DNA from 3 places in the Pararhizobium sp. P1_E7 genome. Region 3 is predicted to be linked to each of the others. Evidence: riboswitches for the same ligand, from Rfam matches in the RefSeq annotation. Region 3 holds a riboswitch; each other region holds the start of a gene.
The links. Region 3 has a riboswitch for cobalamin ahead of AC1D17_RS08870 (aromatic ring-hydroxylating oxygenase subunit alpha). Riboswitches for the same ligand answer to the same signal wherever they lie in the genome.
Positions count from the first base shown of each region.

Region 1: it holds a riboswitch for cobalamin, as region 3 does, so the genes downstream of both, bluB (5,6-dimethylbenzimidazole synthase) here and AC1D17_RS08870 (aromatic ring-hydroxylating oxygenase subunit alpha) in region 3, are expected to answer to the same signal.
Region 2: it holds a riboswitch for cobalamin, as region 3 does, so the genes downstream of both, cobU (bifunctional adenosylcobinamide kinase/adenosylcobinamide-phosphate guanylyltransferase) here and AC1D17_RS08870 (aromatic ring-hydroxylating oxygenase subunit alpha) in region 3, are expected to answer to the same signal.

Region 1 is NZ_JBFUBH010000005.1:108,196-113,457, reverse strand. It holds gene AC1D17_RS07835 (DUF2865 domain-containing protein) at 90-1,211, shown strand; gene bluB (5,6-dimethylbenzimidazole synthase) at 1,243-1,935, opposite strand; cobalamin riboswitch at 1,980-2,192, opposite strand; gene AC1D17_RS07825 (SDR family oxidoreductase) at 2,234-3,070, opposite strand; gene AC1D17_RS07820 (phytanoyl-CoA dioxygenase family protein) at 3,160-4,353, opposite strand; gene AC1D17_RS07815 (LacI family DNA-binding transcriptional regulator) at 4,458-5,262, shown strand, end outside.
Region 2 is NZ_JBFUBH010000007.1:144,795-150,056, forward strand. It holds gene AC1D17_RS10690 (hypothetical protein) at 761-1,168, opposite strand; gene AC1D17_RS10695 (cobyric acid synthase) at 1,152-2,606, shown strand; cobalamin riboswitch at 2,733-3,102, shown strand; gene cobU (bifunctional adenosylcobinamide kinase/adenosylcobinamide-phosphate guanylyltransferase) at 3,278-3,817, shown strand; gene cobW (cobalamin biosynthesis protein CobW) at 3,821-4,885, shown strand; gene cobN (cobaltochelatase subunit CobN) at 5,108-5,262, shown strand, end outside.
Region 3 is NZ_JBFUBH010000006.1:50,242-55,503, reverse strand. It holds gene AC1D17_RS08885 (phosphoethanolamine transferase) at 1-151, shown strand, start outside; gene AC1D17_RS08880 (hypothetical protein) at 211-426, opposite strand; gene AC1D17_RS08875 (FAD-binding oxidoreductase) at 630-1,727, opposite strand; gene AC1D17_RS08870 (aromatic ring-hydroxylating oxygenase subunit alpha) at 1,729-2,979, opposite strand; cobalamin riboswitch at 3,102-3,299, opposite strand; gene AC1D17_RS08865 (DUF6656 family protein) at 3,644-4,249, shown strand; gene AC1D17_RS08860 (diguanylate cyclase domain-containing protein) at 4,250-5,262, opposite strand, start outside.

The sequences.
Region 1 (5,262 bases), on a different contig from region 3:
ACTGCGTTGCGCCACCTTCGAATGGCGCTATGATAGACCTAAAGTCAGAGTGCGCAGGATATTCCTTCGTACACGGCCAAGGTGCCGGTATGCTCAGGCGAGAGAAACACGTGATCCTCCGTTCGATATCCTTCGCGGCGCTGATAGCCCCGCTTCTTCTGGCCATGACGGCCACGGCCGGCGCCTCGGCGGTGTGCGAACGGCTGAATGCGCGCCTTGCCAGCCTGCCGAAAATCGTCGCCTCCAATGCCAATCTGCGCGACTACACCGGCGCGATCTCGCGCCAGAACCTGGATTTGCGCCAAGCCCGTAGCGATCTCAGGCGGATGGGATGCAGCTCAGACAGCGTCGTCATTGTCGGTGGGCCGAATGACGGAGCCTGCGAGAGCCTGGCTGCTGAAATCTCGCAGATGGAAATGGACCTCCAAACGCTGAAGGCACGCCGCCAGAACCTCGCAACGGGAGGCGACAGCCAGATCGCCCGGCGGCGGATCCTCGCCGCCCTCGACGTCAATCGCTGCTCTGAAGAACAGGATGAAGTCGTCAGCGCCGCCGTCGAGGAACCGGAAACCCGTCGCAATATCCTGAAGGACCTGCCGCCGATCAGCGAAGACTATCTCGATATGCGCGACAGCAATGACGTATCCGATTTCACAACGCCGGATGATGGCTTTGCGCCGAGCGACGATTACCCCGGCAGCCTGCGGACATTGTGCGTGCGCACCTGCGACGGGGCGTTCTTCCCGATCTCCTCAAATGCGTCCCCGGCCGATTTCCAGCGCGATGCCGAAGCCTGCCAGCGGCGGTGCCCGGGAGCGGAGACGGCGCTCTACTATCATGCGCTGGCGACCGAAGAGACCGACCAGATGGTCTCCGCAGCCACCGGCGAACCGTATGCCGATCTGCCGTCGGCTTTCGCCTACAAGACCCGCGACCTCAGCCAGCCCGGCCAGTGCGGCTGCTCTCCGGTCGGGCGCACGGCGACGCAACAGAGTACGCCGGACAACGGCAAGGGCGTTATCGAGTTTCGCACGCGCAATAAGGCTACCCCGGCTGAGGTGAAGAGCGCGATTGCGGACCGCCCCTACAATCCGCGGGACAGCAAGGTCCGCGTCGTCGGTCCGAGCTTCCTGCCTTCGCAGGAAACCTCGATCGACCTGAGGCATCCGGCCGGCCCCGGATACCAACAGCAACAGCAACAGACAAACTAGAGCGCTTCATCCTCAACCGGAAGCGCTCCAATCACTCCGCGGGGCTGACGCCCCAGGCATCGGCGAAGACGAGATCCTTGAGCGGCAACCGCTGGCGCCAGCCTTTGACCGCCAGTTCCGGCTCTGCATAAAGCGTATCGACATAGCCAAGGCACAGCCAGGCGATGATCTCGATAGGATCGGGAATACCGAGCACGGCCTTGATATCGCGCTCGTGGAAAATGCTGACCCAGCCGACGCCAACCCCTTCGGCCCGTGCGGCAAGCCACAGGTTCTGCACGGCGCAAACGGTAGAAAAGGCGTCCATGCGCGGATTGTGCGTCCGGCCGAGAACGACCTTTCCGGCACGCGCCGGATCGCAGGTGACGCAGATGCTGACCGGTGCCTTGCGGATACCTTCGAGCTTCAACGACCGGTATTTGTCCTGCGCCTCGCCCTCAAACATCAGCGCCGCTTCCTCATTGGCGCGCTGGAAGGCTTCAAAGACACGCGCACGCCTGTCCTCGTCGCGGACGACGATAAAATTCCAGGGTTGCATGAAGCCGACCGAAGGCGCGCTGTGGGCAGCGGCAAGCAGCCGCGCGATGACGTCGTCCGGCAAGGGTGCCGGCAGGAACTGGTCGCGCACGTCGCGGCGGGTTTCGATGGCGCGGTAGACGGCGGCGCGCTCGTCCGATGAAAATGCGTCCGCCCTCACAAGGCGGTCTTGCGGTTCAGCTTGCATCGTTTGATCCCCAACAATGCGAAACCTCCCGCCGTCCGCGCGGGTTTGGTCTATCTTGTCAGGCCGGTCTTCTGACTGCGGATCAACCGGCTTTGCCGCCTTCCCGGATCGCTTGAAGATCCAGTGGCAGAAATCTGAAATCATTCAGACTTTCATCTATGCAAAGCCGTCCCCGTCACAGCGCTGGGCACGTCCCGGACTTTCACCGGGTTCCCGATTCTCCCGTTTTCACGGGCACCTGAACAAACCGATATGGTCATAGCGGGCCGCCGATTGCAAGGCGGCCCGCGCGTTCTTGTCAGATGGCGGCGGCCGGATGCGGCGAGCCGTCATAGGCACCCCAGACCGATTGGTCGAAGCAGATCATCGATCCGGTCATCAGACCGGATTCCGCCGACGACAGATAGGCGCAGGCACGCGCCACCTCGGCCGGATCGACCAAGCGCCCAAAGGGCTGGCCAGCCGCCGCCTTTTCCAGCCAGTCGGCGGGCGATCCATGAAATTCGCGCTGGATGCGATCCTCCCCTTCGGATGCCATCCAGCCGATGTTCAGGCCATTGACGCGGATCCTGTTGCGCAACACCGCATAGGCGGTGTTCTTGGTCAGCGTTTCCAGCGCACCCTTGGAGGCGCAATAGGCGGAGATGAAAGGCTGCCCGGCCATCGCCGACATCGAACCGATATTGACGATGGTTCCCTCGATCTTCTCGCGGCGCATGACATTGATCGTTTCCTGCATCAGGAAGAACGGCGCACGCACATTGATGGCGAACATGCGATCAAACAGCTCCGGATTGGTGTCGAGGATCGTTCCACGGTCGGTAATTGCCGCAGCGTTGACCAGCGCATCGACCCGACCGAATTCTCTGTCACATGCCGCGACCACCTTGCGTGCATCCTCTGTCTTTTCGAGGTCAGCCTGGACATAGACAACCTTCGTTCCGGTCGCCTTGCCAATCTCGGCAGCCTTGGCCTCGCCCTTGGCGGCATTGCGGCCGCAGATCACGATGCCGGCAGCACCGCGCTTGGCAAACAGCGTCGCGATCGCCGCCCCCAGCCCTTGCGTCCCGCCGGTAACAATCGCCACCTTGCCGTCGAGCCGGCCATAGTCATTGCTCCCATTTTCACTGCTCATTGGGCTTTCCTCCATGTTCGATGTCGATTTTGTCAAAAGACCCCCGCCCGAAATTCGGGTGGGGGTTCGCAATGTTTCATTCGGCGCTGCTAGCTGAGTCTCCTGTCCGACTGCGCTGCGAGTGCTGCGGTAAACGCAGCCGCCTCCCAGCCGCCGGCAAGCGCTTCCTGCATCAGCTGGGCCTGCGTCTTCGGTGCAAGGCCGCCGACGGGAGGATCGCGGTCGAGATTGGTCGRAAAGGAGTACCCCTCGGCGCAGGATGCGATGGCGCACGCCGCCTGCGCGCCCGACAGGCGGCCATCGGCGAGCATGGCTTTCAAAGCCGGATAGAGCGTTGCGCTCATCCTTTCCCGATTGACCGTCTCCATCGCGCGGCCGAACGCGGACGACACCTGCAGCAGGTTGGCGACGCGCTTGATGTCTTGCGAGCGATTGGTTCCGGCGGCGTGGAAGAGCGCCGGGTTGAAAAACACCAGATCGCCCTTCGACAAGGGCAGCTGTACATGGTTGCGGTCGAAATACTCCCGGAATTCCGGGCGTTTCAAAGCCAGATAGCCGGGAACATAGGTCTGGCTGTAGGGCAGGAACAGCGTCGGCCCGCTTTCCAGCGGCATGTCGCAATGGGCAACGGCGCCCTGCAAGGTCAGTACCGGCGACAGCCGGTGGACATGGGCCGGAAACTGCTCGATCACTGCCGATGTCTGGAAGCCGAGATGGTAGTCCCGGTGGGCAGATTGGGCGGCGCCGCCCGGGTTGACCCGGTTGACCTGCGCCGTCATCTGGTAGCTCGGCCCGAGCCAGGCTTCGCTGACCAGCGCGATCAGAGCGTTGCCGTAATAGGCGGCAAAATTCTCCGGATCCCTCAGGCAGTGCTTTTCCAGCGAATTCCAGATGCGATCGTTGGCACCGGGCTTGGCAAAGTGGTCGCCACCGCCGGTATGAGTACGATGCTGCTCGTTGATGATCTCGTCGAAAATGCCGCTCGCCGCATCGATGACGTCAGTATTCTCAAAGGCGCGCTTAAGCACAATGACACCTGGCCCGCTGGCAAAGGCCTCACAGATTTCGGCAAGCACCGCCCGGCGTCCGTCTCCACTTGCGGCCGCCTTCAGCACGCTGGCGCCATCATAGATCAGCACGTTCTTCTCGACGGCCGCCGCATGCGGATAGTCGGCAAGCATGGTCGTGCGCTCCACCCCGGCGCGAAAATCGTCGAGATCACAGGCGGCCTCCGTCAGCCACACCCGGTCCGCGCGCTGCTTCAAGATATTGTCGCTCTTCATCCCAGATCCTCCCGCCGGATGCGCTTCGATACCGGCACTATACGCGGAGGAAAAAGCTGATATAGAGCAGAAACCCATCAAAAAACCATCAGGACGGAACGATGATGGCCCACGAATTTCTGGTCAAGGACATTGCGTTTCAGGCAGGCCTCAGCGCCGCCACGGTCGACCGTGTTCTAAACAGCCGGCCGGGTGTGCGCAAACAGACGGAGCTGCGCGTCCGCGCCGCAATTCGCGAGCTTGAAAAGCAGCAGGCCGGCGTCGAGATTCAGGGGCGAAAATTCAGCATCGACATCATTATGGAAGCGCCCGACCGCTTTACAGACACCGTTCGCGATGCCTTCGAAAGCGAGAGCCTGACATTCCTGCCGACGATCTTCCGCTCGCGCTTCCATTTCGCCGAACAGATGCGCCCGCAGGACATCGTCCAGCTGCTTGACCGCGTCCGTTTGCGCGGCACCGACGGGGTCGTGCTCAAGGCGCCCGATGTACCCGAGATCAGCCCGGCCGTGGCGCGGCTCGAACAGGCCGGCATCCCTGTCGTCACTCTGGTCACCGACCTGCCGAACGCCCCGCGGAGCGCCTATGCCGGCGCGGACAACAGGGCCGCCGGCGAAACGGCCGCCTACCTCATTGGCGAGCGCTTTGCCGGCCAGCCGGCGACGGTGCTTGCAACATTGTCGAGCAGCCGGTTTCGTGGGGAAGAAGAACGCGAGATCGGCTTTCGCCGCATATTGCGCCAACGCTATCCGTCGATCGGCATCGTTGAGATCAGCGAAGGCCTTGGCCGGGACGACGCAACCGGCGCGCTCGCAGCCGAGGCGCTGTCAAACCATCCGGGCATCAATGCCGTCTATTCGATCGGCGGCGGCAACCGGGCGGTCCTTGCCGCCTTTGCTGCGGCAGGCC
Region 2 (5,262 bases), on a different contig from region 3:
AAGCAGATCGGGGGGCGCTTGTGGCAAGGCCAGTCTTTCATCCCCGCTGCGACGGCGTTGGAGTTTTGTTGTCTGACTGCGCAACTCCGCCGTCAGTCCTCTCTTTTTACCGTTGGGGGTAGCGTAAGTATTCCACAGGAGAAATCAACCTCCGGAATCGTTTTAAGCCGTGCCGGCGGCTTTCTCGGGCCGCCAAAAGGCGCGCGCAAGCCGTTGAATTTTAATGATACGGGCAAAATTTTGTGCAAATGCGCCGATCTTTGGCGTAAAATTAGCACTGCTTCACACAAGAGGTGCGAAGCGTGTTTTATCGCAGACAAATTGTGTTCCGTATGCGCCTTCAAATTGATTTTCATCGGGCATGAAAAAAAGTGAAAAAAATGCGGAATTCACCTTTGGTTAAGCTCTCACTAACCATCCGGTAACACTGTCAGGCTAATTGTTTTCGTGCGGCAGGGAAACTTGGCCGCCCGGCTGGATCAGGTTCTGCGTCCCGGCCGGAGCGATCTCCGGGTGTATGCCGGAGGGGCCATGCGTACTGTTGGCAGACCGCACAGTTCCGAAAGGAGCGGGTGCGGTTTTCGCGTTTACAGCGCCGCGCGTCATTCATGACGCGCAAGGGTCTGCATGGTTTTTCCTTAAATCGGAATCGATTTAAGGAATGATGCGGTAAGAGCCGGTGTCCGCCTTGGCTTTCGGTCACAAAAAAACCGCGCCTCTTTAACTGGCGCGGTTCGAGTGGTCAGTCTGGGAGAGACTATTAGCCGACGCTGCGCGTCCGGATGAAACCAAGCGGGCCGAAGGGGGTCGGCATGACCGTGTTGCGAACGCGCGACTGGCTGTCGGGAGCCTTGGAGTTCCAGGCGATCTGAACGAAATTGGGCTTGCTGAAGATGAACAACATCTGGGTGTGACCTTGGGTGTGAAGCGTTTGTTCGCTCTGTGGTTTGATGGTGCTGATATACGCCTGCTGCGGCGCAAAGCAACAAGAGTTTTTGCCATGGAATGTCGCTTTTCGGATACTGTTGCCGCAAAGCTGCGCAAGCCTTGCAGCGGTCTGAAACATGGCGTGAGCGAACGGCCGCAATGGTGGCAAGAATGCGGCAAAACATGGCTTTGCTTGTGGCGATAGCGATGCTAGACGAGGTGTCATGACAAAGACGATCATGCTTCAGGGAACCGGCTCCGATGTCGGAAAAACGGTATTGGTGGCGGGCCTCTGCCGTGTCGCATCCAACCGCGGTCTGAAGGTGGCACCGTTCAAGCCGCAGAACATGTCGAACAATGCCGCGGTGTCGGACGACGGCGGCGAGATCGGCCGGGCGCAATGGCTGCAATCGATGGCTGCCCGCATCCCGTCATCGGTGCATATCAACCCTGTTCTGCTCAAGCCGCAGTCGGAAACCGGCAGCCAGATCATCGTCCAGGGCAAGGTCGCGGGGCAGGCCAGGGGGCGCGATTATCAGGCCTTGAAACCTAAATTGATGGGCGCCGTCATGGAAAGCTTCGAAACCGTCCGGTCCGGCGTCGATCTGGTTGTCGTCGAAGGAGCCGGATCGCCGGCCGAAATCAACCTGCGCGCCGGTGACATCGCCAATATGGGATTTGCCACCCGCGCCAAAGTTCCGGTCGTGTTGGTCGGCGACATCGATCGCGGCGGCGTCATCGCCTCGCTTGTCGGCACCCACACTATTCTGTCCGCCGAAGACCGCGCCATGATCAGCGGCTATATCATCAACAAGTTCCGGGGCGACGTGTCGCTGTTCGACGACGGCATAGCTGCAGTGAGAAGTTTCACCGGTTGGCCTTGCTTCGGCGTCGTTCCCTGGCTGAAGAGCGCCGGCCGTCTCCCGGCAGAAGATTCCGTCGTGCTGGAAAGGCTGGCACGGGGGGCGGGCAGAGCGCTGAAGGTTGCCGTGCCCGTCCTGTCGCGCATCGCCAATTTCGACGATCTCGATCCGCTGGCCGCGGAGCCGGAAGTCGATCTCGTCTTCGTTCGTCCCGGCGAGAGAATTCCAGCGGACGCCGGTCTGGTGGTCATTCCGGGATCGAAGGCGACGATTGCCGATCTCAGCGATTTTCGCGTGCAGGGCTGGGATCGTGACCTGCAGGCGCATGTCCGGCGTGGTGGCCGCGTCATCGGGATTTGCGGCGGCTACCAGATGCTGGGGGACCGGGTCACCGATCCGCATGGAATCGAAGGCAATGTCGTTGAAATCGAAGGTCTCGGCCTGCTTGCGGTCGAAACCGAGATGGCGCCGGAAAAGACGGTGCGCAACAGCAGCGCCCGCTCGGCGGTCTACGACGTTGCGCTGGAAGGCTACGAAATTCACCTCGGCCGCACCACCGGCGCCGACTGCGTCCGCCCGGCCGTGATCATCGATGGCCGGCCGGACGGTGCGGTGTCGGCGGACGGCATGGTCAGCGGAACCTATCTGCACGGTCTGTTTGCCAGCGATGCCTATCGCGCTGCGCTGCTGAAAAGCTTCGGCATCGAGGGCGGTGGTGAAAATTACCGGCAATCGGTCGACCGGGCGCTCGACGATATCGCGGCAGAGCTGGAAGCGGTGTTGGACCCGCGCTGGCTGGATGGCCTGATGTCTTGACGTCCTGATCGCGGCGGTTTTCAGATTTCTCCCGATGCCTCGAGGATCAAGCGAAGTCTTGCCGAGGCCGGGCCGAACCCGGCGACGGAGATCGCGCCGCAATTGACTTGATCCGGATGAGCGCCTAATCATCAACCATTGGATGGTTCCCGATGTGCCGTTGCATGTCGGGAGTAAATGGGAATGCGACGGGCCGGACCCAAACCGGGCGTCCTTATCGCAGCCGACCCCGCGACTGTAGAACGGTCAGGGTTCGCCATCCGGGAAAGCCGATGGTCCGGACTGTCCGCATTCGCGGCGGCGGAAGGGTCGGCCCAACCGGAAAAGCCACTGGAGCGGCATCACGATCAGCCGGGGCTGGACGCCTCTAAATCTACGAATCGTCCACCTCTTCGTGATACCCAAAACCTCCGGGAAGGCGAGGCGAACCCGTTCGTGCCCTTAAGCGGCACGTGGCGCCGTGAGCCAGGAGACCTGCCATCCTCAAGGGCCCCATCTTAGCCAGGGGTTCGCCCGATCCAGGGAGAGACACTCCCGATGCCAGCACGGAGGTTGTCATGGCTTCATTATCCCGTTCCCGGAACGGTCCGTTTCGCGTTGCCGCGGATGCAGGCTTGCGTGGTGTATGGGTCCGTTTATCGCCCGGCGTGCGCTGAGGCCGGGATCATTTCATGACAGCGATACAGTCAGGCAGTGTGCTGGCAGGCAGCGTGCTGGTTCTGGGCGGCGCCCGTTCCGGCAAATCCGCTTTTGCCGAAAAACTCGTCAAGGCGTCGGGTCTTGGCATGCATTACGTCGCGACCGGGAGGGCCTGGGACGGTGAGATGCAGGCAAGGATTGCCGAGCATCGCGATCGCCGCGGGGCCGATTGGCAGACCCACGAGGAGCCGCTCGAGCTTGCCACCTGCCTTGAAGCGATCGACGCGCCTGATCGCATCGTTCTGATCGATTGCCTGACCCTGTGGGTCACCAACCTGATGATGGAGCATCGGGATATCGCGGCCGAATTTGAAAAGCTCGCGGCCTATGTGCCGCAAGCCAAGGCCCGGCTGGTCTTCGTCTCGAACGAGGTCGGGCTTGGCATCGTGCCGGAAAACCGGATGGCGCGCGACTTTCGCGACCATGCCGGCCGGCTGCACCAGATCATTGCGGAGATATCCGCAGACGTCTATTTTATCGCGGCCGGATTGCCGCTGAAAATGAAGGGTTGATCCATGACCATTGAAAAAGCCGCCCACGGCAAGATCCCGGCAACCGTCATCACCGGCTTCCTTGGCGCCGGCAAGACGACGATGATCCGCAACATCCTGCAAAATGCCGGCGGCCGGCGCATCGCGCTGATCATCAACGAGTTCGGCGATCTCGGCGTCGATGGCGACGTGCTGAAGGGCTGCGGCGCCGAAGCCTGCAGCGAGGACGACATCATCGAGCTGACCAATGGCTGCATCTGCTGCACCGTGGCCGACGATTTCATTCCGACCATGACCAAGCTGCTTGAGCGCGGAAACCGCCCGGACCATATTGTCATCGAAACATCCGGCCTGGCGCTGCCGCAGCCGCTGATCGCTGCCTTCAACTGGCCGGATATCCGCACGCAAGTGACCGTCGATGGCGTCATCACCGTCGTCGATAGCGCCGCCGTCGCCGCCGGACGGTTTGCCGACGATCACGACAAGGTCGATGCGCTGCGCGTCAACGATGACAATCTCGATCACGAAAGCCCGATCGAGGAGTTGTTCGAAGACCAGCTGACCGCCGCCGATCTGATCATTCTCAACAAGACCGACCTGCTCGATTCGACCGGTCTTGCCTTTGTCCGCAACGAGGTCTCCGCGCGCACCAGCCGCAAGCCGGCGATGATCGAAGCGAAGAACGGCGAGGTTTCCGCAGCCGTGCTGCTTGGCCTCGGTGTCGGCACGGAAAGCGACATCGCCAACCGCAAGTCCCATCACGAGATGGAACATGAGGCGGGCGAGGAGCATAGCCATGACGAGTTCGACAGTTTCGTTGTCGAACTGGGGCCGATTGCCGATCCCGCCGGTTTCATCGAAAAGCTGAAGCCGATCATCGCCGCACACGATGTGCTGCGCCTGAAGGGGTTCGCCGATATCCCCGGCAAGCCGATGCGCCTGCTGATCCAGGGTGTCGGCGCCCGTATCGAGCAGTATTTCGACCGCCCATGGGCTGCAGGCGAAGTGCGCCGCACCCGCCTGGTCGTCATCGGCCTGCATGACATGGATGAAGCCGCCGTACGCGCTGCCATCGCAGCGGCGGTTTGAGGGCGTTTTGACCGGGCGCGAGAATTTTCCCTTCCCGACCCCTCCCCACAAGGGGGAGAGGCCAGAACGGCGCTTGCCGCTATTTTCGTACCCGGTCGACCGGTTCAGGGCCTGTTTCCCATTCGAGACGAACAGGCTTGGCAAAGAGGTGCGGAAGGCTAGTCCCGCCCCCTTGTGGGGAGGGATTGGGGAGAGGACGTCGCCCAGTCTCAGGGAGGTTGCATGCATCTCCTCCTAGCCCAGAAGGGAACGATCACCGACGGCGAGGAAGCGATCGATCTCGGTCAGTCGCCGGCTGATATCCTGTTCCTGTCCGCCGCTGATACCGAACTTTCGTCGATCGCCGGCGCGCATCGCGCGCGTGGGGCCAAGCCGAG
Region 3 (5,262 bases):
CCATACAGACGCTCCAACCTCGCATGACAACCTGTTTCACACCGTGCTTGGCATGATGAACGTCGTCACGAAAGTCTATAATCCGGGCCTTGACGTGTTTGCAGCCTGCCGCTCGAAGGCGAAGGCGAACCCGGTTGTGCCCCAATCCTGAGCACGATTAGCGAGGTGATTGTTGCCGCACGCGGAGGTGCCGGCAATCCGGGCGCCTGCTCATGCGCGCCTGAGATCGGCGGGCGCTCTTCCGGATAGGGGGATCTGGGGAATACGCACAGGATGTGCGCTTTTGACATTCAGCGGGGCCGGCATGGATAGCTCTGCTTCCAGGAGCGCCATCTCGATAAGGAACACGAGCATCTTTTTGTCACTGCGCTCGGCGCTCATCTTCGACGCCTGGAGAAGCTCGTAAGTCAAATCTTTGGTTCGCATTTTTCACGCCCCGTATCGATTACCCTTCGAAACTAGAGAGCGCAACTTACGCGAACCTTGCCGCCAATGAACATCTTATGATGGTGAGCCGCTTTGAAAGGCTGGCGTCATCCCCTCTCCCCGCATGCGGGGAGAGGGCTAGGGTGAGGGGCAATCCTGCGCAGAAATACGTCCGCTCGTCTACGCTTGGCAATTCCGGCGCGTCACGCCTCGATCTGCACGTCGCCGATCGGGCGCGAACAGCAGGCGAGGATGTAACCCTCGTCGATTTCGTCATCGAGGATGCCGCCATTGTGGTTCATCTCGACCTCTCCTGAAATCTTCATCACCCGGCAGGTGCCGCACAGTCCGCCTTCGCAGGCGGCCCCGATGCGGACGCCGGCCAAGCGCGCCGTCTGCAGGATGGTCTGGCCGGGCTGACACTTGGCGTCCTTGCCGGCCATCGTAAACGTGATGGTGGAAACCGCGCTTGCATCCGCCTCCCCGGCGCCTGCACGAATGGCAAGCTCTGCAGGATCCGGCGCACTGGCCGGCTGAAAGCTTTCCTCGTGATAGCGGTTCATGTCGAAGCCGACGCTTTCCAGCATGGATTTGACGCCGCGCATGAACGGCTCCGGGCCACAGCAAAAGACAGTGCGTTCGCGGAAATCCGGCGCCAGCAGGGCCAGCTTGGAGGTCTCGATGCGGCCGCGCAGTCCGTGCCAGCTGTGTCGCGGCGCATGGGTTTCGACGATGAAGCCGAGATTGAGGTTCGGCATGTTGCGGGAGATGTTCTCCAGCTCGTCGCGGAACAACAGATCGTCCGGCTGGCGGGCGCAGGACAGGAAGGAGACATCCGTCTGCGGGGCGCAATCGGCCATCCAGCGGGTCATCGACATCATCGGCGTGATGCCGGAACCGGCGGAGATGAACAGGTATTTTTCACCCGGATGGCGCACGAAGGAGAAGTCGCCGAGCGGCCCGAAGGCCTTCAGCTTCATCCCCGGCTTCAGGTGATCGAACATCCAGCGCGTGCCGATGCTCGATGCCTGGGCCTTGACGGTGACGGCGATGGAAAACGGCCGCGACGGCGTCGAGGACAGCGTGTAGGTGCGCATCACCGGATCATCCACGCTCACAGGCAGTTCGAGCGTGACGAACTGGCCCGGCAGGTAGCGGAACCAGCTGTCCTTGTCGGCCTTGAAGCCGAATGTCATCACATCCGGCCCTTCGACGGTGACGGAGATGCATTCCAGCAGTTGCTGCCGGTCATTGAACGGCTGCAGCTCATCGAAGTGCCGGAAGGAGGAAGCAATCGTCATGTCAGGCGACCCGAACCAGAGGGGTTGAGATGGAATTACCCTGCAGGCGATCCTGCATAAAGTTGGTGTACCATTCGACGAACTGCATCACGCCGCCCTCGTGTTCCGGCGAATAGGGGCCGGGCTGATAGGCGGGCGAGCGGATGCCGAAGGCATTTTCCTCGACGATCTGGCGATCCTGGTCATTGGTCTCGGTCCAGACATGCGTCAGTTCTTCCAGATTGTAATCGACGCCTTCGACGGCATCCTTGTGCACCAGCCATTTGGTGGTGACCTGGGTGAGTTCAGGACCAAGCGGCAGGACGCGGAAGGTGATGGCGTGGTCGGCCAGCACGTGGTTCCAGGTGCTCGGATAGTGGAACAGCAAGAGGGTGCCGATATGATCCTGGCTGACATCGTCGGAGAGCTGGCGCTGGACGGCCCGCTTTCCCGACATGGTGTAGCTCTCGGCATTCTCGATCAGCGGCATGCGGGCAACGCGGAACTGGCCGGTCGGCGACATCTTGAACTCGCTCGGCAAGCCCTCGGCTTCGCATTTTGCCCAGTGTTCGGCAATGACGGGATCGTCCTTGGCGCCCTGCACGCCGGTTGCGGTCGGGGCTTCCGGATAGGTGCGGCAAAGCTCGGGGTGGTTTGCCGCGCAATGGTAGCATTCGCGGTTGTTTTCCCAGACGAGCTTCCAGTTGCCCTTCTCGATGATCGTGCTTTCAAACGCGACCTTGGTGTCCTTCAGATTGTGCGGGGTGACATAGGACGAGACCATGTCGCGCACGGGCTGGAAATCCATCGCCTCTTCGGCAAGGCAGATAAAGATATAGCCGCCGATGGTTTCGCAATGGATCGGTTTCAGACCGTGCTGGTTCTTGTCGAAATCCTCGCCCATCTGGCGGGCGAACAAAAGCTTGCCGTCAAGCTCGTAGGTCCACTGGTGATAGGGACAGACAAGCTTGGCGGACGAGCCCTTGGCGCCGGCGCAGACGCGCGAGCCGCGATGGCGGCAGGAATTGTGCAGGGCCCGGACGGTGCCGGTGCGGTCGCGGACGATGACGACCGGATACTCGCCGACCTGCACGGTGAAATAATTGCCGGATTTCGGGATTTCGCAGTCATGGCCGATAAACAGCCAGTCCTTGTACCAGATCTCTTCCATATCGATCCTGTAGAGATCGGGATCGGTGTAGAATGCCTGCTCGAGACTGTGCCCGGCACGCCGGGTCTTCAATTTGCGAAGGACTTCACTGCGGAGATCCATGGTCATTTCCTTGTGCTCGCCAACTCTTTTTGAAAGTTGCAGCAGGCAGGAAAGGAACCACCGCCGCGCCGGGAGAGCGCGTGGATATAGTGGTTCTCTTCCGGCTGCCCGCCGCACCCAGATATCAATTTCGCCACAAGGCTGGTTTCCGGGCTCTGGAGCTGTCCTTGCGGACCATCGCGGCGCCTTCCCGGATTTCTCCAGTGGCCTTTTGCCGAGGTTTCGCTCCACCACCGTTGCGGGGGCAGCGCCGGATTTCGACCGGCTTCCCAATTCTCCGCCCTCCCTATAAAGGCGGCACCTTGAGTGTTTTCATCTAACCTTGTGTCCCGGCCAAATAGCTGCCGATTAGCGACATCCGATTCCAGAATGACGACACGGCAAATATTGCGAAGGACAGCAACCAATCTGGCTATTTTATAAGCATAAACAATATGTTCTGCTGAAACTGGAGCAAAAGGCCTGTTTTCTGCCCAGCGCCCTGGCAATCGGCTGAACCGCGGCCTCTTTGCGACATTTTGTGGCGGCTCCCACAAACCTCGCACCATTGCAAATGGTTGATGCCTGGCAAGATTGCATTAACCATAACACTGTAGCTTCGTCTCATATGCGATTACGCGCCGGCATGCCTTGTCCGCATTCCGCCGCATCCTGGTACGGGCCGATGTCAAACTTGAGATATTACGATGCCGCCGCGGTCAAAGAGCCGGCTCCTTCGCAGAAGACTGCGATCCATACGGAATTCCTGCGCACCGGGCGGATCAACCGGCGCCAGCAGGAATGGAGCGCCGCTGAAAAGCGCTATCTGACCCATCAGGAAGTGGCGGCCCGCACCGGCAAGAAACTCGAAGCGGCCGGTACCGTCACGCATGACCGGATCAACGGGTTCCATCGTTCGATCCGTTTCCCCAAACTGCTGTTTCACCGCACGCTGGCCGGCAGTCCGCATCTCGGCTACTGCCACGTAACGGCTGCCCGGACGAAATTCGCCAAGTTCGAGGACGTCCGGTGGTCGTTCTACATCGCCAACTTCTTCTCCGACATCGGCGACGACCAGCACTTTTTCGAGAAAATCAAGCTCGGCTACTCGCGGATGTATTTCGCGGTGGCGACAGAGCTGGACGCAGAAGCGGGCAAGCTGACCGTCAATCGTGCAGTGCACGACAACGGCCTTTTGTTTCGCACCCGCGACCCCAAGGAAGCGCTGAAGAACGTGCTTTTGCTCGGCGCCCGCAACGAAGAGCTTCGCAAGATCATTAGCGCCCTGTGATCATTGCTTGTAGATCAGCCAGTCACGCCCGGGCGGGTGCTCGCTTTCGGACCCATGAACGACCGTCTGGTCTCCGCCCTTGCCCTGCGCCCTGGCGAGTGCCTTTTCCGCCGTATTGACGAGATCAAACGCGTTGCCGGCATGATCCGACATGCACACGCCCACCGAAAGCGTCACGCAGCCGAGGTCGCGTCCGGTCTTTGGATGTTTGAAATGCGTGCCGCGCAAAGCCGAGCGCAGAAGTGCCACGAGCCGCACCACCTCCCGCTCCTCGCCTGCGCTGACCAGAAAGCCGAAACGGGTGCCGTCGAAACGGGCGACCAGCTCGGTTGACGGGAAAGCCTGTTGGATAATACCGCCGATATGCCGGGCCAGCGGCTCCACCAAGGCGGCGGCCTGTTCTCCCGACAGGCGGCGGCTGGTGTCGGGCTCGGCAATGGCGACACCGCAGACAAGCGGCAGATCGGGATCGGCATAGACCTTGGCCAGTGTCTTGTTGAAGGCGCGGCGATTGGCAAGCCCCGTTACAGCGTCCGAAAATTTCTTTGCTTCAAAGTCGGCAAGCTCTTTCTGGACACCGGCGATAACGGTGGACTGCGCGGTGACGCTCTGCTCCATTTCGGCATTGTGCGAGACCTGCCGCTCGGTGGCGCGCTTCAACGCCTGAATGGAGTTTTGCAGTGCCGTCTGGTTCGCGTCGTCGGAGACCACCAGCGCTTTCGTCGCCTCGCTGATCAGCCGCCCGTAATCATCGAGCTGGTCTTTTTCACGCGACAAAAGGTTCATGAAATTGCTCATCTCGTCGCGCACGATCGTCGTCGATCGTGCCAGAACGCTTGCTTCGTGATGATGCGGCAAATATTTGCGGCCAAGTTCGTCGAGCGCCGATTGCGACTTGTATTTACCGAGCGCGATGAAATCGCGCACCAGGTCCGGATTGGCACCGGCATAGGCTTCGTAGACGAGCTCGTAATTCCGGGGGATGGCATCGATGCCCATCTGGTGCATGGCGG